4 regions of the Priestia sp. FSL W8-0524 genome follow, and region 1 is predicted to be linked to each of the others. Evidence: riboswitches for the same ligand, from Rfam matches in the RefSeq annotation. Region 1 holds a riboswitch; each other region holds the start of a gene.
The links. A riboswitch is a leader RNA that binds a small molecule or an ion and turns the genes downstream of it on or off. The one in region 1 is predicted to bind cobalamin.

Region 1 (2,200 bases):
ATTTTAATAAAATCCTTTGCGCTTCCACAATTTGTCTTGTGCGTCTTCCGCTTTTCGGATTATAAAAAGCTACTACAAAATCTGCTTGTGCAGCTGCTTCGATTCGTTTTTCGATTAACTCCCAAGGCGTAAGGTGGTCACTTAAACTAATCGTACAGGCATCATGCATCACGGGCGCCCCAAGGAGAGATGCGCATGAATTAATAGCCGAAATGCCAGGAATCACTTCCAGCTCTACGCCCGTTTCTTTTTTCCATCCTTTTTCAATCAACACTTCATACACAAGGCCGGCCATTCCGTATACTCCTGCATCTCCGCTTGAAATGACCGCCACGGTTTTTCCCGCTTCAGCTTGCTTTACGGCTTCTTGTGCACGGCTTACTTCTTCGGTCATTCCTGTACTAATAATTTGCTGATTCGTTAATAGTCCTTGAATTAATTCCACATAGGTTTTATAACCAATGATCATATCACTTTCTTGAATGGCTTCTCTTGCTCGCTGTGTAATATGTTCAAAGCTTCCTGGGCCGAATCCAATAACTAACAGTTTACCTTTCATGCTAGCTCCTCCTTTATGCGTTACTTTTTACTTTGTCAATTCCTTCTATGGAGTCACTCTTTTCCGGAGAAACAAAACCGTTTTGATCATATTCATAAATAAGTGATTCCTTTATACTGCAGCCTCCTGCTAAATGTTCTTCAACAATTCGATGAGCTACGTTTTCAGTGACCTGCTTGTACCAATCTCCTGAAGGGTACACGATAGCTACAGGAGCATCTTTGCATCTTCCGTTACAGCGCGTACGGGTTGTGTGAACCGCTTCATCTAGATTCAGTTCAGTCACTTTATTTCGAATAGCTTGCGTGGCTTCTTCTCCACCTTTTCTCATACAGCTGCTTCCATTACAAATCAATACGTGATGTTTTGTTCCATTTAAGTTCCACGTCGTCACACTTATTCGCTCCTTTACTAAAAAAACGCCTCTATCAATGATAGAGGCGCAGAAAAATTCAAACTAAGTTTTTGCACTTCCACCTATATCCCGTAGGGTAAGCTTCGCATTAAAAAAAGGCTGGTTTCCTGACTTCGATTCATCACTTGATTGCGCCTTCCCGAATACAGTGGCATATGCAATCAGCTCCTCTTCACAGTGGCGGGTACCGCGCTGGCTTCACACCAGACTTCCCATTTAACGCAATGTGAGCATTGCGCACCTTTTTTGCACGATATGTAGTTTTGTGCTACGAGAAAAACCCGCTTCGCTAATATGCGAGCAGGTAAAACGTCAGAATAAAAGTGTACACGAATGCCACTTTAAGCCAACGTTTCCCTTCCCGCTCCCCGGAGAAATAGAAACTTCACAATAAAGACAGGTCTCCTGACTTGTGTATCATTCTACTTGAGAACCTTCCCGTGATTTTTCCACAGTGGTTATACTCGTTCGTCCACACTTACAGTTGCGGGGGCAGTACTGGTCTTTCACCAGTTTCCCTATTAAGCCTTCTTGGCATCTTTACTGTTGCTGTTTGATATATATGAACCTTTTAAACTATCAGAATAATAGAAGTAACTACCATATCATAGCGTACATTTTTTTTTATTTCAACTCTATTCTTTTCGTAAGATACAAGAAGCTATAAAAAAAACAAGAGCATAAAGTCAGCTCTTGTTTTTTCATTATATAGCTACTAATGTTAAATGAGGATCATTATAATACACGACTTCTGAAAGAACTTTACAGCCATTTGTTTTTGCAAAAGCTTCTCTCGCCTGCGTTTCAGTTTCAAATTCAAACATTTTCATTTCTTTTCCAGCATATACCGTCAGTACCCACATGAAAAGATTCGCCTCCGATTATTGTAGTGATCGCTATATCCACATTATGACGAAACCATATCCTTTTGAAAACCCATTCTACAAAACTTGTCACAAGAAACTTTTAAAAATTTAAAAACATTTTAACTTCTGTAAATGAACAAAATGTACAAAAGGTTTAAGCCGTATTATACCTCTTTAAAAAAGGTGCTTTTTTTACCAACTGTTGCTTCACCAGTAAAAATATATATAGTATTTATTAAAAAAAGAAGCCGGACAGCCGGCTTCTTTTTTAGGAAAGGAAAGTACAGACATCACAGTCCCGTCCTGCTCTTTGTTTTGCATAAAAATACACTAATTAAATATTCCTTTCTTAAAGCAGAA
Region 2 (2,200 bases), 840 kb from region 1:
CCTCGGTCATGTACAAAATCCAATCCAATTCCGTGAACAGGAAGAGCAACTACTTCTTTATAGTAATCTACGCTGTCAAAATACGTCTGCAAAATGACTTTTACATTCGGTGCCGCTTTTTTCAAAGCTTCATAGACTTCTTTATAGAGCGCCAGGTCTTCTTTTGATAGCGTTGTAGCTAAAACCGGCTCATCCATTTGTACCCACTCCACGCCTTCTGCCTGCAGCTCCGCTAAGATTGTTGCATAAAGAGGAACAAATTGTTCAACTACTTTTTTAAACTCACTTTTTTTATATCCTTTTGACAGCTTCACAAATGTTACTGGACCTAAAATAACGGGTTTGCCTTTGATATTCAGCTTTTGTTTTGCTTCTTTGTAAAATTGAAGCGGGCGATTTTCTACAAGTGCCGGCGTACATTCCTCAAGCTCGGGTACGATGTAGTGATAATTTGTGTTAAACCATTTTGTCATCGTAGAAGCTACCGCACCTTTTGTTCCTCGCGCGATGTCAAAATACGTTTCAAGCGATACCGGGCCTCCGTTATATTCAAAGCGCTTTGGCACCAAACCAAACATAGCGGCTGTATCTAACACGTGATCGTATAAGCTAAAATCGCCGACTGGAATTAATTCAATTCCTGCGTCACGCTGTTTTTTCAGATGTCCTAGACGAAGAGCTTCAATTTCCTGAAGAAAGATATCTTTCTCTAGCTTTCCTGCCCAAAACTGCTCAAGCGCTTTTTTCCATTCTCGTTTTTCACCAATTCTTGGATAACCTACATTTGAACTTTTTACACTGCTCATTTTTTCCACTCCCTGTATATTTTTTTATCGCTAAACTAAAAAATCTCCCTTTTCGAAATGAAAAGAGAGATGATACGCATACTTAACTAAAGTTGAGATAGCCTGTTTTTCTCAACACGTATTCCTCACTCCTCTCTATATCCCGTAGAGCTTAAGTGCATACAACAGGCAGGTCTCCTGACTTAGGTTCATCGCTTCCTATCCCTTCCCATTTCAACATGAAACAGTGGTTAATAAGTTGCTCCCCATTACAGTGGCGGGACCGCGCCGGCTTTTCACCGGTCTTCCCTTTTAAGCTGCGTACATTCGTTACACAGCACCTGATGCATTTCTATGAAATTGTTCATTCAAAACACCTTTACATAAAATAAAAAGCCTCTCTATTATGAATAGAGAGGCATAGTATCTATGAAATCCTCTCTTATTTTTCAAAGCTGTACGCTTTGCAGGATGTAGCACCTTTTTAACAAGATTGTTAAATGGTTGCCGGGCTTCACAGGGCCAGTCCCTCCGCCTCTCTCAATAAGAGTTTTAATTGTTTATAATATTTTGAATGTAGAGTCATCTTAACACCTTACATTTATGTTGTCAAAAGAAATTTCAACAAAATTAGTTTTCAGGAGGTGCTGACGCTAATTTTTGCCTTAATAATTTGTAATCATCTTTTCGATGTGTTTCGATCAAGTCTTTTGCTCCTTGATGATACCCTGAAGAATAGATGTACTCTACAGCCGTTTCGATAAGCATTCTCTTTTCTTCCGCACATTCTCGGTCCATTAGGGGGAACAGTCTACCTAAAAGGTCATTCAAATCTTCCTTAATAAAACGATTAAGTCCTTCTTGCATCTTTTCGTTTGCCATGATAGCTCCTCCATTTGCTGTGTATGTTCCAAGCCTCTATAAACAGGCATTTCACTGTGAATGTTAAGATAAAGTTAAGTCATTAAACAGTATATCAAGTAAATGTTTTTCTTCAATTACATATGTAATACAAATATATGACAAATATAGAGAATATATCATCATTCATTATCTATTATAACGCTTGACTCGGCCTTCTGCTACAAGGTTTCATACGGTTTTCTAAAAGAGGGTGAGACACAACGAAGTGAATCCAATCTAAAGGCAAATGGGATACATAAGCTGAATCGCTTGTGACACCGCAGTTGATTTCCGTACAAGACTTCGCTTTGCGCGGGCGGTCGCTGAGCCTCCTCGTCGCATACACTCCTGTGGGGTCTCACCTGTTCCGCTTTTCCCGCAGGAGTCTTCGTCTTGTTCTCCAATCACCTGCTAGAAAGACTTATACACATGAAATCTACGTTTACCCTAATAAAAAAAATGAACCACTAATCAAGCATCTTGATCAATGGTTCATTTTTCATTTCGTCTAA
Region 3 (2,200 bases), 2.1 Mb from region 1:
TGGGTTGGCGGAATGTTAGAAGCCGGGATTTCACGAGCTCATAACATCGCCCTTGCCACACTGCCTTCTTTCACGATACCAGGTGACATTTCTGCGTCGTCTCGCTATTGGGAAAAAGATATTATTAAGCCCGAAGTAGAGGTAGAAGCCGGAGTAATAAAGGTGAAGGAAAAACCGGGGATCGGATACGATATTGATAAAAAGTTTATCAAAACAATCACAGCATTTGAAAAAGAATACAAATAATTAAAAACCGTTTTTTATGAAAAACGGTTTTTTTATTGATGTTGGCAATGTTTAGTAGAAAAATAGGACAAATTTTTTAAAAAGAGCACATTGTTCCATCAAGCGTGTCAAAACATGTTATGATGGAGTAGTTTGATGAAAAAAGTCGAAGGATTTTATCGTAAAAAACAAAATTATTTTTGAAAATAGGTTGATAGTTTTCTAAGTTGTCCTATATAATGTGTTTATAACATAACACAATATGTTGTTTGTTAAACAATAATAAAATACTATATTTTGTGTTTTCCAGTGAAAAAGGTGTCTGATAAAAAGACTTAAAAGGGAATTTGGTGAAAATCCAAAGCTGTCCCCGCAACTGTGAATGCTGATGAAATAAGGAGATCCACTGTGAGTAAACATCATGGGAAGGCCTTAAAGTAAAAAGAAGCATAAGTCAGGAGACCTGCCTTTTTTATGTCGTTTTATCTTCTTCGGGAGGTGAGAGGGTAGAGCGAGGATTGAGAAAAGACTTAGTGTCTTCTTCTATCTTCGTTCTATTCGCTCACCGAGGTACGGTGAGCGATTTTTTATTTTGAAGTGAAGAGAGGAGCCATATTTATGGTGAATACATTAAAGCCTACAATTCTACATGAATTAACTGCATATATTGAACGTTTAAAAAAAGAATTTACGCAGCTTGATTTTTCTTTGTATGAGGAAAAGGTTATTCAAACTGTTACAGTAAAGGAAAATATGACGGACGAAAAGGTTGCAAACGTACTAATTTTGGCAGCTCTAGAGCGTATTTCAATGGAAGAACCAGATTGGACGTACGTGGCGGCAGACGTCTACTTAAACGAACTATATCGAAAAGCAGCGGACAACCGAGGTTATGATAAAAAAGAGAAGTACGGTTCGTTTTATCAGCTTATTCAAGAACTAACAAAAATCGGCATTTATAATAAACAGCTATTAAAAACATATACAGAAGAAGAAATTAATGAAATTGCTTCAGTCATTATTCCTGAACGCGATCGTTTATTTACATACATTGGATTGCTGACATTAGCAGATCGCTATTTAGCGACATCACATGATAAGCGTGTATACGAATTACCGCAAGAACGTTTTCTTATCATTGCTATGACGCTGATGTCTCAAGAAAAGAAAGAAAATCGAACAGCATTAGTAAAAGAAGCGTACTGGGCGCTTTCTAGTCTATATATGACGGTTGCCACACCAACACTCTCAAACGCAGGAAAGAGCTACGGACAGCTATCTAGCTGCTTTATTGATACGATTGATGACAGCTTACGCGGTATTTATGATAGCAATACAGATTTGGCCACGCTTAGTAAAAATGGAGGCGGAATTGGTGTCTACCTCGGTCATATTAGAAGCCGAGGAAGTGATATAAAAGGTTTTAAAGGCGTATCATCAGGAACAATTCCATGGATGAAACAGCTAAATAATACGGCTGTAAGTGTCGATCAGCTAGGTCAACGACAAGGAGCTATTGCCGTATATTTAGACGTTTGGCATAAAGACATTTTTTCATTCTTAGACGCGCGTTTGAACAATGGTGATGAACGCCAGCGCACGCATGATTTATTCACTGGCGTATGTTTGCCAGATTTGTTTATGGAAAAAGTAGAAGCACGTGAAGACTGGCACTTATTCGATCCTCACGAAGTTCGTACGCTGATGGGCTACTCGTTAGAAGATTTTTATGATGAAGAAGAAGGCAGCGGTTCGTTCCGCACTCGTTACGCTGAGTGTGTAAACAATGAACAGCTTTCAAGAGAAACAGTGCCTGCTATTGAGATCTTCAAGCGCATTATGCTTTCGCAGCTTGAAACCGGAACTCCTTATATGTTCTATCGTGATACGGTTAACCGAGCTAATCAAAACCGACACGCGGGCATGATTTACTGCAGTAACTTATGTACAGAAATCACGCAAAACCAAAGTACAA
Region 4 (2,200 bases), 2.4 Mb from region 1:
TATTATTAAGAAAAAGTCGCATATACGCGGCTTTTTTTATTGGAAAATTTTTAATGTATTTAACACTTGTTTTTTAAAATTAAATTGTGTACAATTAAATTACAGAAACGATAAATAAAAAATTTTAATAAAATTACTAAAAAAGAGGAGAGATTTATACATGAAAGCTTTATATGAAACGACAGTCGTTAACACAGGTGGAAGAACAGGAGAAGTTCATTCTTTAGATAATATCTTTAATTTAGACGTTGCAACACCTCCAGCGCTTGGTGGAGAAGCAACAACAGCAACAAACCCAGAGCAGCTATTTGCAGCTGGATACAGTGCTTGTTTCAACAGCGCGTTAGAATTTATGTTGAAAAAACATAACGTAGAAATTAAAAGCAGTGAAGTAAAAGCTACGGTTCAGCTGCTTCCAGATAAAGCTGATCAAGGAGTAAAAATTGCTGTAGCGCTTGAAGCTCATATCGAAGGCTTAGATTTAGAAACAGCGAAAAAATATGTAGACCTAGCTCACTCATACTGCCCGTATTCAAAAGCAATCAGCGGTAACGTAGACGTAACGGTAGAAGTAATTTAATTGCTTTAAAAATCCCTGCTAAGCATGTAAAGCTTAGCAGGGATTTTTTATTTGAATTTTCTCTATTCATTTGTAAGCGGTACTAGTATAATGAGGAAGAAAATGAATCATTCGCACAGTTTAGGTGCTCTTACATAGCGTAAGAGGTAACAGGGAATCGAGTGCAAATCTCGAGCGGTCCAGCCACTGTAAGCAGGGAGTTTTCTATCTTATCGTCACTCAAAACGGGGAAGGCGGTAGAAAATGATGATCTCAAGCCAGGAGACCTACCTATTCTGTACACTTGACTCTTCTAGGAAAGAGGCGGTGTATCAAGGTACGCAGTGAGCAATTACTGTTTATTTTCATATGCCGACACATCCTCAATTTCTATAGAATTGAGGCTTTTTTACGTTTTATTTTAAAAAAAGGAGTGTAGGAAATGGAAGGTTTATCAGTTTTTTTACTTGTCTTTTTATTAGGAATCAGGCACGGATTAGATGCAGATCACTTAGCTTTTATTGATGGCCAGACCCGATATAATTGGCGAATGGGCAGCCGTTTTGCCCCGTGGGTCGGAACGCTGTTTTCACTCGGTCATGGAGGAATGGTGGCCGTCACGGCCGGGGTGCTGGGCGTAGTGATGAAGAATTTTACGTTTCCAGCATATTTCGATCATTTTGCATCTTGGGTATCTATCATCTCTCTCTTTCTGATTGGGACATTAAACACATATCATTTGCTTCGAACTAAAAACAAAGAAGAAGAGTTTCAGGTGAGCGGGTTAAAAGGGAAGTTTATTCCGAAAATCGCAAAAGGAACAACGAATCCTTTTTTAATTATTCTTGTAGGAGCGCTGTTTGCCCTAGCGGCTGAAACGGTCAGTCAAACGGCCGTGTGGTCTCTAGCTGTAGGGAACGCAGGCAAATATACGCCGCTTTTATTAGGACTAGTATTTATGTTTGGTATGATGCTGACAGATACAATCGATTCACTGATTGTACATAAAATGGTGAATGAATCGAGTAAGTTTGGGCAATCTGCTTCCCGCTTGATGGGCTGGGTTATTGTTATCCTCGCATACGGGGTGTCCTTCTACTTAGCATTCACTTTCTTTAATCCATGGGCCGAAGTAAACTTTGAAATGGTTGGCGTTATTTTGTTTGTTTTTTTAGTGTCTATGTTTGTTTTTGTAAGTGTGAAGTCAAAAGGGAAAAATATCAAAATAAATGTCAATTAATAAAATGAAAGCTTTAATCTGTTGAAGATTGAAGCTTTTTTGTATAAATTTGTTGAAGTTTATGGCTATTTTCGGTCGGTTATGAATAAGTTAAAGTATTATCTGTATTTTAAGGATGGAAAATTGTCTGAAAACCATTATAATTAAGGATAATTTAAGGTCGTTATGTGAAACGTAGAACATACTCATACGTACGATAAATAAAAGCAGTGAATGCACAAGCAGCAGGGGTTGTTTGGAGGAGGAATTGATTTGAGTCAGGTAATGGTAGAACAAAGCGTATTTAGTTATTTAAAAGAACATGAACACGAGATGCTCGAAGATTTAGTTGGATTTGTGAAAAAAGAATCACCGTCCTACAGTAAAGAGTTAGTGGATCAGTGTGGAATGTATTTAACGCA

Region 2: another riboswitch for cobalamin. It lies ahead of metE (5-methyltetrahydropteroyltriglutamate--homocysteine S-methyltransferase); the one in region 1 lies ahead of NST66_RS12145 ((2Fe-2S) ferredoxin domain-containing protein).
Region 3: another riboswitch for cobalamin. It lies ahead of NST66_RS23700 (ribonucleoside-diphosphate reductase subunit alpha); the one in region 1 lies ahead of NST66_RS12145 ((2Fe-2S) ferredoxin domain-containing protein).
Region 4: another riboswitch for cobalamin. It lies ahead of NST66_RS00160 (HoxN/HupN/NixA family nickel/cobalt transporter); the one in region 1 lies ahead of NST66_RS12145 ((2Fe-2S) ferredoxin domain-containing protein).

The regions. Positions count from the first base shown of each region.
Region 1 covers NZ_JBBOUG010000001.1:2,390,803-2,393,002, forward strand. Annotated here, with positions in the region: gene cobJ (precorrin-3B C(17)-methyltransferase) at 1-559, opposite strand, end outside; gene NST66_RS12145 ((2Fe-2S) ferredoxin domain-containing protein) at 573-953, opposite strand; cobalamin riboswitch at 1,055-1,234, opposite strand; cobalamin riboswitch at 1,353-1,531, opposite strand; gene NST66_RS12150 (hypothetical protein) at 1,679-1,837, opposite strand; gene NST66_RS12155 (M42 family metallopeptidase) at 2,190-2,200, opposite strand, start outside.
Region 2 covers NZ_JBBOUG010000001.1:3,232,288-3,234,487, forward strand. Annotated here, with positions in the region: gene metE (5-methyltetrahydropteroyltriglutamate--homocysteine S-methyltransferase) at 1-806, opposite strand, end outside; cobalamin riboswitch at 957-1,145, opposite strand; SAM riboswitch class I at 1,225-1,335, opposite strand; gene NST66_RS16905 (hypothetical protein) at 1,416-1,667, opposite strand; gene NST66_RS16910 (hypothetical protein) at 1,926-2,096, opposite strand.
Region 3 covers NZ_JBBOUG010000001.1:4,539,139-4,541,338, reverse strand. Annotated here, with positions in the region: gene menC (o-succinylbenzoate synthase) at 1-246, shown strand, start outside; cobalamin riboswitch at 525-710, shown strand; gene NST66_RS23700 (ribonucleoside-diphosphate reductase subunit alpha) at 844-2,200, shown strand, end outside.
Region 4 covers NZ_JBBOUG010000001.1:31,556-33,755, forward strand. Annotated here, with positions in the region: gene NST66_RS00150 (undecaprenyl-diphosphatase) at 1-9, shown strand, start outside; gene NST66_RS00155 (organic hydroperoxide resistance protein) at 161-580, shown strand; cobalamin riboswitch at 686-868, shown strand; gene NST66_RS00160 (HoxN/HupN/NixA family nickel/cobalt transporter) at 1,002-1,799, shown strand; gene NST66_RS00165 (M20 family metallopeptidase) at 2,031-2,200, shown strand, end outside.